DNA from 4 places in the Faecalicatena orotica genome. Region 3 is predicted to be linked to each of the others. Evidence: a T-box and tRNA genes for the amino acid it is inferred to sense, from the RefSeq annotation. Region 3 holds a T-box; the other regions hold tRNA genes.

Region 1 (3,435 bases), on a different contig from region 3:
GTTTTCGGATAAGGCACACGCAGCACCTTCTCATCAGCATCCTCTTCGGCCAATACGTTCTTAGAATTGGTAAACAGCAAAAAGAGCAGCATTACTGAAAAAAAATAAATACGGCTGTGTTTTAGAATGTTTTTATTGAACCCCGGCATTATGTACCTCCTGATTCTATCTGTATATATTAAGAAATAATCTTACACCTTCTTCGCATCTGTCAAAACCTCTATTTTACAGTGATGCTTTTTTTCTATCCTGTTATAACTGATACCTACTGCAAGCACCCTGCCTGTATATCTTTGCTTCTCTCCTATCTTTCCCAGAAACTTCAGGGCATATTTTTTGTCTTTAATTTGTTGGATAGCTGCTTCTGGAGCATATTTACAAACTGCTCCATCAATTCCTGATTCGGTATACTAATTCTGCCGTCTTCATAGCTCAAAAAGCCATAAACCACCATAGCGGAAAAAATTTCATCCTTTGTCTGAAGATTCATGGATGTTGCCGCATATTCCTGAGTTTTCGCGGGTACGGATGCCCCCGATACTATGAGTGCCAAATCATCTTTGACGTCATTAATGTTATGCTCAATATAATAGTATATTTCATCATACGGACCCGCACTGGTCCAATAATTAGCCAGATTATCATAAAGCAATGCAAACACTACAGAACGGGGATTATAGACCCGTTCTCCCGCTGCTGTATGATAACCATTATACCAGAGCCTCAGACCATCCCGAGTAATATGTGGTTTTGTACATCTTGTCAGATACCGGTTATATAACTCTGTCACCTCATCTTCCGTAAAACCAAAATAATCGGAAAACGCGGGGGATTTTGCCATAGTAAACTCTACGAACATATTCAATTCCGAGCCGCTTGAATATTTTGCGATCGGAAGGATGCCTGTCATATAAACAAACATAACATAAGGCATATCCTTTAGCAAATCCCGTAAAAATGACAAGTATTTTTTTCTATCCTCGTTTGTTACAAAATCTTGATGGAAAATAAAATCCCACTCATCTAGTATAAAGATAAATTGTGCTGTATCATCTATCGCATAAATTGACAAAAGGACATCCCACACTGCTTCTGATTCATCAATTTGAACTTTTGGATATTCAGACATCAAATCTTTAATAAGCAGCCTCTCAATCCGTTCAATATAATCCTGATAAGAATTACAATTTTTTGGCAGTTTGTTAAAGGGGATGTGGATTACTGAATATTTACCATGAAATTGCTGGTATTCTTCGCATTTTGCAATCTGCAGCCCCTTGAAAATATCATCCGCATCACAGGCTTTTGAAAAAAAAGAAGAAATCATATTTGCCATAACTGTTTTTCCAAATCGTCTTGGTCTGGTTATGCAGATTTGATTATTCCCATTTCTAACCAATGGGAACAGCTCTTCCAACAATTTTGATTTATCTACAAAATAAGGCTGTGTGGTCTCCTTTTTATACATCGTATATGCATTTCTGCTATTCAAATAAAATCCCATCTTATTCACCACCCTTTTCCTTTGCCGCCTTGTATCTCATAATAATAGAAAAAGCGGGTTCCTCTGATCCTGCTAAAACTATGGACAGGATCTCTTCATAATTATATCAGATATCCTGTCCAAATCATACCTTATATTTTCGACACTTCAATAGCACTGGATCAAAAGTAGAAATAACAAAAAAGCCCTGCATCTGCAAGGCTTTCCATTTACTGCGGAAGATGGGACTTGAACCCACACGAGCGCATTGCTCACAAGATCCTTAGTCTTGCTCGTCTGCCAGTTCCGACACTTCCGCATTTTGTATCGCTTGTTGTTCCCGCGCTACAAGAAGTATAATACTATCTTTTTCCTCAAATGTCAACAGAATTTTGTATATTTTTTATTTAATTTGAAAAATTCTTCTTTTCGGCGTCTTTTCAGGCCTCTGAAGACATTGTCTTTGATGTAAATTATCAATGCTCCCCTTATCAGAGATTTAAAAAGAAACCCGGAGTACACTTTCCGAAGAAAGATTTTTGTACCCCGGGTTTCCTGCCCGTACTGTCAAACGTATTCTGTTAAATGTTACACTGCCCTTTTATTCCATATTTCCCGGGAATCTCGGGATTCCGTCAAATCCGGCTTTCAGGTCCTCATCTGTCGGGATGTAGTCTGTCATCTTGCCGTCGTGGAACTTCTCATACGCATACATATCAAAATATCCGGTTCCTGTCAGGCCGAAAAGAATTGTTTTCTCTTCTCCTGTCTCCTTGCATTTCATAGCCTCGTCGATTGCAACCTTGATTGCATGGCTGCTCTCAGGCGCCGGAAGGATACCTTCCACTCTTGCAAACTGTTCTGCTGCTTCAAATACGGATGTCTGTTCTACGGAACGTGCCTCCATGTAACCATCATGGTAGAGCTGTGATAATGTCGAGCTCATTCCGTGATATCTTAAGCCGCCTGCATGGTTGGCTGACGGAATAAATCCGCTTCCAAGCGTATACATCTTCGCCAGAGGGCATACCATCCCGGTATCACAGAAGTCATAAGCAAACACACCGCGTGTCAGGCTCGGGCAGGATGCAGGTTCTACGGCAATAAACTGATACTCTGCCTCTCCCCTTAACTGTTCTCCCATAAACGGAGAAATTAGTCCGCCCAGATTGGAACCACCGCCCGCACAGCCGATAATAATATCCGGTTTGATCCCGTACTTATCCATCGCGATCTTTGTTTCCACACCAATCACTGACTGGTGGAGAAGAACCTGGTTCAATACACTTCCAAGAACATATCTGTAGCCCTCTGTATGGGTAGCCACTTCAACAGCTTCTGAAATAGCACAGCCAAGGCTTCCTGATGTTCCCGGATGTTCTGCCAGTATCTTCTTTCCGATCTCGGTTGTCTCGGACGGTGAAGGAGTCACACTTGCTCCATAAGTTCTCATTACTTCTCTTCTGAAAGGTTTCTGCTCATAGGAGCATTTTACCATATAAACCTGACAATCCAGATCCAGATAAGAACATGCCATAGACAAAGCAGTTCCCCACTGTCCGGCCCCTGTCTCAGTTGTTACACCTTTCAGTCCCTGGTCCTTTGCGTAGTATGCCTGTGCAATTGCTGAATTTAGTTTGTGGCTTCCGCTTGTGTTATTTCCTTCGAATTTATAGTAGATTTTCGCAGGCGTCTGCAGCTTCTCCTCCAGACAATATGCCCTTACAAGCGGTGCCGGACGGTACATCTTATAGAAATCCCTGATTTTCTCAGGAATCTCAATAAATCTGTTGTCATTGTCCAGCTCCTGTTTTACCAGTTCTTCACAAAATACAACTCCAAGTTCCTCTTCTGTCATTGGTTTCAGTGTTCCGGGATTTAAAAGCGGTGCCGGTTTATTCTTCATATCGGCGCGCACATTATACCATTCCTTCGGCATCTCACTTTCTTCC
Region 2 (3,435 bases), on a different contig from region 3:
AAATTATGCTTTATTATATACAGGTTATTTGAAAATGTCAACCAAATTTTTTAATTTTTTCTATATTCCTTTTTTATAAAGTGTATAGGAATAAATGGCAGGAATCAGCACCAGAAGTATAAGCAGGGGGAAAATTAGTTTTCCTATCTGTAAGAAGGCATTCAGCAGGAAACAGATGCCACCTGCTATCCAGAGCTTACCAGTGAATCTGGATGTACGGTTCCAGTTTTCAGCACTGTTAAGTGTCCAGGGAAGTTTCATCCCCACCGTGTAGCTCTGTTTTCCTTTTGGCATATAATTTCCGAGTGCAGCAAAAAAGATTCCGATGAGCAGATTCGCCCACAATCCTACATTCACTTTTATACCGACAGCGGTCATGTAAATTGTTCCGCAGCATACCCAGGATATAATCGGTATAAACCAAAAGATCAATTTCAGTAATTTAGGGCCGACATTCTGTTTCTTTGGATCGTTTAATGTCACAAAAACGCAGATCAGCTGTACAGCCAGCAGGAACACCGGCATTCCAAATACCGCCGTTGCCTTGCCTGCCCATCCATTCGCCACATTATCCATCCCCCAGTGGACAGCAACCTTATCAGGCATCCTGCCCCAGAGCAGTATCCCGGCCAGCATCGGGAGAATCGTAATCACGCTTGTTATTATGATTTGTTTTTTGTATTCCTTCATGTCAATTCTCTCCTTTCAGTTCCGACAGCCAAAGCATAATTTCCTCCACAACAGACGTATTTAATTCATAATAAATATAGTTCTTTATCTTTGTCTCACTTACAAGATCCGCCTTTTTCAGCACACTGAGGTGGTAAGAAATTGTTGCTCCCGTCATCTCAAAATGACTTGCGATCTCTCCTGCCGGCATGGTTCCGTCCTTAAGCAGTACCAGAATCTCCCGCCGGACAGGATCAGAGAGTGCCTTAAATGTTTCCGCAAAGCTCATCTGCATCCCTCCTTTTTCTCAGAAAATCTATTTAGAAATCTTTCTAATTACTTTATATCATAACAGGCACAAAAAATCAACAAGTATTTAGATGTTTTTCTAAATACTTGTTATCCGTTCACATATCGTTACATGTACCATATCTCCCGGCTGTTTCCCTATTTTTTGTCTAATATCTTTCCTTACACCTATGATGTGGTTCGGCGTCTTCATTCTGACTAAACTTCCATCATATGGCACTCCGTCAAAAGTAGCCCGGACCTTAACCCTGCCCCTGCCGAATTCTTCTTTGACATCATAAGGAAAATCAATATATGCGCCGTCGATATCAGGCACTTTCTTTAATATTGCATCGAATTCATATACTTTTTCATTCATCATCCGTCTCTCCTATTCTGCTGCCATGATATCTTATCTTCCCCATCCGCTTCAAAATATAAACTGTATAAAATCACAAAAAGCGTGAAACCTGATTCACTCAGTTTCACGCTCTTATGCGGCTGGTGGGACTTGAACCCACACGAAGTCACCCCCGCAAGATTTTGAGTCTTGTGCGTCTGCCATTCCGCCACAGCCGCTTACCCGGTCTGTAAGAAGCAGAAATCCTTCTGCTCTTCAAACCGAATTTTATCTTATCATATCCGACAATTTTTTGCAATACCTTTTTTATTACTCTTTCCTATTTCTCAATTAGTTTTTCCCCGATTTTAAAACAGTCAAAAGTAGCAAAATAATCAGCCGGCGTCTCCGCACGGCGGATCAGCTCTGCTGTCCCGTCTTCCTTTAACAGCACCTCTGCCGACCTTAACTTGCCATTATAATTATATCCCATAGAAAATCCGTGGGCCCCCGTGTCATGAATCACCAGATAGTCTCCCATCTCGATCTCCGGAAGCATCCTGTCTATTGCAAACTTATCGTTATTCTCACACAGTGATCCGGTCACATCATACTTGTGGTCATACGGGCATTCTTCCTTCCCCATCACCGTAATGTGGTGATAGGCACCATACATTGCAGGGCGCATCAGGTTCACAGCGCAGGCGTCAACACCAATATAATCCTTATGTGTATGCTTTTCATGGATCGCTTTTGTTACAAGGCACCCGTACGGTCCCATCATATAGCGTCCAAGTTCAGTATATATCGCCACATCCCCCATTCCTGCCGGCACGAGGACTTCCTCATAGACTCTGCGCACACCGTCTCCGATGATACGGATATCGTTCGGTTCCTGATCCGGTGTGTACGGAATACCAATTCCGCCAGAGAGATTGATAAACTTAATATGCACCCCTGTCTCTTTCTGGAGGCGCACCGCCTGTTCAAACAACACCTTTGCAAGCATCGGGTAATAATCATTCGTTACAGTATTGCTTGCCAGGAAAGCATGAATCCCAAATTCCTTCGCACCTTTACTCTTCAGAATCTTAAATGCCTCTACAATCTGCTCTGTCGTCATACCATACTTGGAATCCCCCGGATTATCCATGATATCATTGCTGATCTTAAACAATCCGCCCGGATTGTAACGGCAGCTGATCGTCTCAGGAATATGCCCGATCGTCTCCTCAAGAAAATCAATATGCGTGATATCATCCAGATTAATGATTGCTCCAAGCCTGTCAGCCATAGCGAATTCCTCCGCAGGCGTATCATTAGATGAAAACATGATATCCTCCCCGCGCACCCCTATGGCATCGGAAAGCATCAGTTCCGTATAAGAAGAACAGTCACAGCCGCAGCCATATTCCTTTAAAATGTCAATCAAAAACGGGTTGGGCGTCGCTTTTACCGCAAAATACTCTTTATATCCCGGGTTCCAGGAGAACGCTTCCTTCAAAGCTTTTACATTTTCCCGGATTCCTTTCTCATCATAGAGATGAAAAGGCGTCGGAAACTCTTTCACAATCTCTTCAAGCTGCTCTTTTGTTACAAATGGCTCTTTTTTCATCTTCCTTCTTCTCCTCTGCATATTTCTATTAATTTAATCTCATTGGCCAAAGCCGTTTTGAATACCAGCACAAAATTATTCTGTCCCGAATACAGGCATGTGTTCATACTTCCCTTTCCGTATTCTCCCGACAGCACATACTTCGAATCCGTAATCAGTCCGATCTGCTTTCCCTTATCCTCTGTCAGGTAGACCCTTGCACCATCCATCCCAAAGGGGCCGTCTGTAATGATTACGACCTTCTTTTCCTCACTGGCCAGCTGCTTTAATTCGTTCTGAAACTCTCCCAGAACCTGCACGGCACAGGACAGATACACCCGTTCCTTCGCGGAGACGATCAGATTCTTAACCTTATCCCTGATATTTGCCTCTCCCTCAATCGTAATATACCCTTCCTCATCTACCTGACCTTCTGGAAGATTGCGGACCATCCATTCTTCCTCAGCCTTCATCCGTCTGATGCAGTTCTCACAAAACTCCTCCAGCCTGACAGGTATGTATCTCTTCGCGGATTCCTCCACCA
Region 3 (3,435 bases):
AGTCACCGGAATTAATCATCGTTCCAGCCGCTTCTGTATAGGCTTCTGTCATGTTTTCGATCTCTTTGCCGTCCTTCGCGATAACCTGAATGATCGGAATATCGAACTTTTTGGCAAATTCGAAGTCACGGTCATCGTGTGCAGGCACGCACATGATAGCTCCTGTCCCATAGTCTGCAAGGACATAATCAGAAAGCCAGATTGGCGTCTTCGCGCCGTTTAACGGGTTGATCGCATAGCTTCCCGTAAATACACCCGTTTTTTCTTTATCCTGCAGACGGTCTACATTTGATTTCATAGAAGCATCGTAGATATATTTTTCCACAGCCTCTTTCGTCTCCGGTGTTGCAAGTTCTGCTGCCAGTTTATGTTCCGGTGCAAGTACCATAAATGTTGCACCGTACAGTGTGTCCGGTCTTGTTGTATAGACGGTGATCTTTTCGTCACTGCCGTCAACCGGGAAATCTACCTCTGCACCGTATGATTTTCCGATCCAGTCAGACTGCATCTTTTTTACCTTTTCCGGCCAGTCCAGCTTATCAAGGTCATTGAGCAGACGGTCCGCATACTTCGTGATTCTCAGCATCCACTGGCGGAGGTTCTTCTTTGTTACTTCTGTCCCGCAGCGCTCACATTTTCCATTCACGACTTCCTCGTTTGCCAGACCTGTCTTACAGGACGGACACCAGTTAATCGGAAATTCTTTCTCATATGCAAGACCTTCCTTGAACATTTTTACAAAAATCCACTGTGTCCATTTATAGAAATCCGGGTCTGTTGTGTTGACTTCCATATCCCAGTCATACAGCGCAGCGATCTCATTGATCTGACGTTTGATGTTCTTTACATTCTCTGCCGTGGAAATTGCCGGGTGAACTCCCATCTTAATCGCATAGTTCTCTGCCGGGAGTCCAAATGCATCCCATCCCATCGGATGAACGATGTAATATCCCTGAAGCAGTTTATAGCGGCTCCATACGTCAGAGATAACATATCCCCTCCAGTGTCCTACGTGAAGTCCGTTGCCTGATGGATATGGGAACATATCCAGACAGTAATACTTCTGCTTTTTGCTGCCGTCATCGTTAACCTTGGGATTAACCGGGTTCTCAGCCCATTTTTCGCGCCATTTCTTCTCAATGGCTTTGTGATTGTACACAATCTTAGACATTTCTTAATTCCTCCTGTGTTCCGTGTTTCTTCCTAATTGAACTACTGATTATAGTGTTATTTTTTACCCACCTAAAAAGCCTTTTCCTCTCAATTAAGAGACGAAAAGGCTTCAATTTCCGTGGTACCACTCTCATTCACCTGATAAAGACCAGATGCACTCATTGCTTCTGTAACGGGAAGACCCGCTTTTATCTACTTCTATTTCAATAAAAGAACTCCGAGGCGAGTTGGGAGATTACGCTTCTGCCTCGCACCAGCCGGCAGATCTCTGAAAACGTCAGGCTCTTAATACTCCTCATCAGCGTTTCTGCAATATTCTTACTTATTATAAGAAGAATGTTAAAATAAGTCAAGTGGTTTTCCACATGATTTCTTTTTTATTCCCCTAATTTCCGGCATTAATTTAAGAATATTCTGAAAACGACGGGCAAAAGGGTCTGACCCCTTTGAACTTTACCCCAGTGCCACATCTAATATCATCATCAGTGTGAATCCAACTGCGACGCCGATTGTGCTGATGTTCGTATGTGGTTCTGCCTGTGCCTCGGGTATTAATTCCTCCACCACCACATATATCATGGCTCCGGCAGCAAATGCCAGAAGGTATGGCAGTATCGGAACTACAAGACTTGTGAGCAGTATTGTAATGACTGCGGCGATCGGCTCTACGATTCCGGAAAGGGTTCCATACAGGAATGCCTTGGATTTTGATGCGCCTTCGCTTCGAAGCGGCATGGATATGATAGCACCCTCCGGGAAGTTCTGGATCGCGATACCGATTGACAGTGCAAACGCCCCCGCTATGGATATCATGGTGTTGCCTGTGGCTACGCCGGCAAATGTGACACCGACCGCCATTCCCTCCGGGATATTATGCAGTGTTACTGCAAGCACGAGCATTGTGGACTTTTTAAAGTTGGATTTGATGCCTTCTTCATCACCCGTCAGGTGCATATGCGGTGTTACAGTATCCAGCAGCAGCAAAAACCCCATACCCAGCAAAAATCCTGCCGCAGCCGGTATCCATGCAATCGAACCATTCTCCTCTGCCATGTCGATAGCCGGTATTAAGAGTGACCACACGGATGCCGCCACCATAACGCCTGAGGCGAAGCCAAGCAGTGCCTTCTGCAGTTTTTCATTCATTTCCTTGCGCATGAAAAATACCATTGCTGAGCCGAGTGTGGTACCTGCGAAAGGAATAAGTATACCTATTATCATGTTCTGATTCACGTTCTTTCCCCCTGTTCATCATGTAGTTTCATACTTATGAGCCTATCTTATGCATGAAAGAACGAATTTGTCAAGAACAAAGAATATGTAGTCGTAATCTTTGCTTAATGCTGCATTAAGACAGTTCAGCCAATTCTTTCCCTGCCGCCTCACACTCTGCGAGTGCGCTGCCGTCCGGCGTCTCGTTTGCTATGATCCCTTCTTCTCTTACCAGTACCGCACCTGCTGCCTTCATACGTTCTGCCCAGCTGCGCATCCACTCGCCGTCTCCCCAGCCGTAGGAACCGAAAAGTAGAATTTTCTTCCCTGAAACAAGAGGCTCCAGTTCTATTACAAACGGTTCCATCTCACTTTCTTCCAGTTCCTCCGCCCCCATAGATGGGCAGCCGAGTGCAAATGCATCTTCCTCAGAAAGAGCCGCCGCATCTGCCGCATCCACTTCTAGAAGGACCGCATTCTTCCCGGCCGACTCAACTCCCTTTGCAACTGCCCGGGCCATTGCCTCCGTATTTCCTGTTCCACTCCAATAAACGATTGATACACTCATTTTATGATACCTCCTATTTCCGAGCAATCTCTTTGATGCTCCTGCCTGTTAAAAATTCATTGACTGCACAGGTTTTCGCCTGGTCATATTCATTGAAAATCATTTTCGCCTCCCGGGGATTACTGTATACTTTCCAGTAACCGGTGAGCAGTGCTCCTTTCCCTGCATTCTCGATAAATCCCTCTACATCTTTCACCGGGTATCCAAGGAAAATCCCGATTTCATGTGGGAAACCTATTCCTCTTTCTGCAAACATGCAGGCACGCCCAGCCAGCCTCACAAGCATTTCTTCCAGTTCCATGTCCTCATAGCCGTATTGACGGAGAAAACTTCTGACACCGATACGGTTCATATATTCTCCCAACTCCTCCCTGCGGTAAAACAGCACGAGGCACCTTCCCTCCGATTCCAGCAGTTTCCTGTAAATAATCCCCGTATCTTTGAAAATATGATACAGTTCGCAATATGCTGCTGACTCCATC
Region 4 (3,435 bases), on a different contig from region 3:
CAGGTTTTCTGAATTACCTTGGAGTATTAATTCCACCGATGGGCGGTGTACTTGCATCTGACTATTACTTCTTCCATAAGGCCAGATACAAGGAGGAATTGGCAGGGGAAGTGAAAAACATCGAAACACCGGCATGTGTGGCATGGGTAGTAGGATCTGCTATATCATTTATTACCACGTATACTGCCGTCCGGCTGACAACCGTGCCGAGTATTGATGGTATGCTGGCAGCATTCCTCGTCCATTTTATCTGGACTAAATTGATAGAGAAGAACAAATAGTTTATAGAAAACAGTTGAAGTGAGGTAGAAGAATATGGGCAGAAAAGTAACCGTTGGGTTAGTGCAGATGGACTGTGTTTTAATGGATAAAGAAAAAAATATAGCAAGGATGCTGGAATTTTTAAAAGAGGCTTCTGAGAAGCATACGGATATAATCTGTTTCCCCGAGATGTGCACAACAGGCTACAGCCCTGACCTGATTCAGGGGAAATATCTGGAGCTTGCAGAGGAGCCGGATGGCGAAACATTTCAGATATTAAGTAAGAGGGCGAAAGAATACGGTATGTATATTGCCGCCCCAATTGTCTTAAAAAGCACCATGCCGGGAGTACTGTATAATGGACTTATTATGGTAGGGAAAGATGGTAGCCTGATGGGAACCTATAATAAGACACATCTCTGGGCGGGAGAGCGCTTTTGGTTCAGGTCAGGCAGTGAATATCCGGTCTTCCAGACCGAGTTTGGAAAAGTCGGAATGATGATCTGTTACGATGGAGGATTTCCGGAAGTCTCCAGAATACTGACATTAAAAGGTGCCGAGCTCATCTTATGTCCTAGTGCCTTTCCGATATGGGACAAAGACATGTGGGATATCTACTTTGCTTCCCGGTCACTGGAAAATGGTTGTTTTGTTGCAGGAATTAACCGGGTGGGCACTGAAGGCAAGTGTGAGATGTTTGGGAATAATAAAATCTACAATCCCAGAGGGAAGCTGCTGGCTGAGGCACCTGTAAATGAGGAGGCACTGCTGACCTGTACGGTAGACCTCGATGAAGTGGCATACTATCGGGAAAACGAAGTCGTATATCTGAGAGACCGCCGCCCTGAAACATATGAAATTATTTCGGAATTGTATTAGAGGAAAAATCCCCGCCCTGCATGGCAAAAGCAGCGGCGGGGATTTTTTGATGTATTATTATAACCATGTGCTATTCTATAAAAAATAGCCCGTTATCCAGTACTGGACTCAGGGCTTGTGGTGGGAAAGGAACTAATTTTGTTGGCGAGGAGATTAGTTCCAATCTCATAAAAATATTCTATCATATAATTATCTGAATAAGTGCAACAATATATCGCATATTTTATGTATATTTCCGTAAGCAACGGAGCAGCCCGCTAATCCTGCAAACGTGTCAGCCACGCAGAAAAACAAAAAAGCTGTAATCACAAGGATTACAGCAATTATGCGGAAGAAGAGACTTGAACTCTCACAGGATAAACTCCCACTAGAACCTGAATCTAGCGCGTCTGCCATTCCGCCACTTCCGCTCGACAAATGATATAATAGCATATAATCACCTCATTTGTAAACCCCTTTTTTACAAATTTTTTAATTTTTTTATGCGATTTATTAAAGGTACATTTTACTCTCATTCTAAATCTTCCAAAACCGTTATTGCGGACGCAACAGCGTGGTGTTCGTTATCCCTCACAACGAAATCCGCTGACCGGATAATTTTGTCCAGTGCATTTCCGACTGCAAATCCGATATCTGCGTTTTGAATCATCTCATAATCGTTATTATGATCACCAATACAGCATAGAATCTTATCATCCAGCTGAAATATCTTTTTATAAGCAATAACTGCGCTGCCCTTGGATGCACCCGCATTCATTAATTCTCTGGAATATGCACCGGTTGTCAGACAACGGACTCCAGGCGGTACGGATTTGTTTAAAAAGGCATCTAACTCCTGTTGGTTTACAGTATCGGATGTCATTTCTATTTTCAGCCACTTTCCGGAGATTTCTTGTATATTTGACACTTTTATATATGGCAGGTGCTCTCTCTCCATAAATTGAAGGTAAGCAGGTGTAGGATGCAGGCTGTAAATTCCACACTCTGTCATGATCTGCACTCCTAATGCGGGAAACGCGGTCATGATTTGGTGCAGATATTGTTTTGAAGCGCAAGGGAGTTCCATTTTCCATATTATTTTACTGGTTTGGTAATCATAGATACAACTGCCGTTATAAAGGATTACCGGATGGACGATGTTCAGTACATCAACATATGGTTTAAATCCCGTGATAGAACGGCCTGTTGCGATTGTAAACAGGCCGCCCTTTTCCTGAAAGCGCAGAATTGCATTTCTGTTAATTGGGGATATATTCTTCTGATTATCAAATAAGGTTTCATCCATATCAGATATGAAAATTATATTTGAAAATTCCATGTGTTTATGTCTCCTATGCAGCTAAAATACCAAATCCTGCGCACACGATTGAAATTGCAATAATTCCCAGTAAAATATAGGTTGATTTTACATTTTTGCCAAGCAGCCAATAGATAAAGGCTGTGACGCACACAGGAAGCAGACAGGGGAGAATTGAGTCCAGAATTCCCTGTAGTTCTGTTACTCCATCCCCTGATCCGAAGGTGATCGGGACTTTCATGGTAACCATTGTTGCGATCATGGAACCGATGGTCATAAGACCGACAATCCCGGTCATATTCGTTACCTTGTCCATGAGTCCGGATTTCTGCAGTTTTTCAAGAAGACCGGTACCTAACTGGTATCCCTTCATCATACCGATGTAGCGGACCGCAAATGCCGGGATATTGTAAAGCAGAAGGAACAAAAGTGCCCCGAACGGATTGCCGTTCATAAGCAGGGAACAGCCTATGCCTGCTGCGATAATACGGAGTGTTCCGAGGAAGATAGAATCGCCGATTCCTGAAAGCGGCCCCATAAGGCTGGCTTTTACATTGCTGATGGAGGATGTGTCAAAGTTTGGGTCTTTCGCCCGTCTTTCTTCCATAGCAGTTACAATCCCCAGCACAAGTGTTGAGAAATAGACCGTGATATTAAAAAACTCAGTATGCCGTTCCAACGCTTCCTTACGTTCTTCCTTAGTCTTGTATAACTTTTCAATAATAGGGGTCATCGCATATGCAAACCCTAAATGGTCCTGTCTTACATAATTCCATGAAATTTCGAATGGAAGTGATTTCCAGAATACATTTCTTAAATCTTTTTTTGTGATGACAGATACTTCCTCTGTCTGCGTTTCATTAAAAGTCGTCATCTTCTTCCTCCATTTCTGCCGGGCCTTCTGCGGCGGCTTTCTGAATGCCGAAGTCACCGAATGCCATGATCATAACAATGCTTACCGCCATAATTGCCACGCCAAGGACTGGCAGGCCCACGTA

Evidence for each region. A T-box is a leader RNA that pairs with one kind of tRNA and senses whether it is charged. The one in region 3 lies ahead of leuS (leucine--tRNA ligase), so its partner is inferred to be a tRNA-Leu.
Region 1: it encodes a tRNA-Leu, which carries the amino acid that the T-box ahead of leuS (leucine--tRNA ligase) is inferred to sense. The anticodon was not compared.
Region 2: it encodes a tRNA-Leu, which carries the amino acid that the T-box ahead of leuS (leucine--tRNA ligase) is inferred to sense. The anticodon was not compared.
Region 4: it encodes a tRNA-Leu, which carries the amino acid that the T-box ahead of leuS (leucine--tRNA ligase) is inferred to sense. The anticodon was not compared.

Annotation. Positions count from the first base shown of each region.
Region 1 covers NZ_CAJJZH010000012.1:106,079-109,513, reverse strand. The annotation lists gene ABIN22_RS20705 (ATP-binding protein) at 1-149, opposite strand, end outside; gene ABIN22_RS20700 (AAA family ATPase) at 323-1,504, opposite strand; tRNA gene ABIN22_RS20695 (tRNA-Leu) at 1,718-1,802, opposite strand; gene ABIN22_RS20690 (TrpB-like pyridoxal phosphate-dependent enzyme) at 2,085-3,435, opposite strand, start outside.
Region 2 covers NZ_CAJJZH010000009.1:28,078-31,512, reverse strand. The annotation lists gene ABIN22_RS17795 (SdpI family protein) at 61-690, opposite strand; gene ABIN22_RS17790 (autorepressor SdpR family transcription factor) at 692-958, opposite strand; gene ABIN22_RS17785 (DUF1905 domain-containing protein) at 1,058-1,336, opposite strand; tRNA gene ABIN22_RS17780 (tRNA-Leu) at 1,454-1,536, opposite strand; gene ABIN22_RS17775 (diaminopimelate decarboxylase family protein) at 1,638-2,912, opposite strand; gene ABIN22_RS17770 (TrmB family transcriptional regulator) at 2,909-3,435, opposite strand, start outside.
Region 3 covers NZ_CAJJZH010000003.1:422,875-426,309, reverse strand. The annotation lists gene leuS (leucine--tRNA ligase) at 1-1,171, opposite strand, end outside; T-box leader at 1,265-1,484, opposite strand; gene ABIN22_RS08705 (ZIP family metal transporter) at 1,627-2,394, opposite strand; gene ABIN22_RS08700 (flavodoxin) at 2,522-2,953, opposite strand; gene ABIN22_RS08695 (DUF3793 family protein) at 2,967-3,435, opposite strand, start outside.
Region 4 covers NZ_CAJJZH010000007.1:199,027-202,461, forward strand. The annotation lists gene ABIN22_RS15725 (cytosine permease) at 1-281, shown strand, start outside; gene ABIN22_RS15730 (nitrilase-related carbon-nitrogen hydrolase) at 316-1,140, shown strand; tRNA gene ABIN22_RS15735 (tRNA-Leu) at 1,467-1,550, opposite strand; gene ABIN22_RS15740 (HAD family hydrolase) at 1,652-2,458, opposite strand; gene ABIN22_RS15745 (PTS system mannose/fructose/sorbose family transporter subunit IID) at 2,472-3,311, opposite strand; gene ABIN22_RS15750 (PTS mannose/fructose/sorbose/N-acetylgalactosamine transporter subunit IIC) at 3,298-3,435, opposite strand, start outside.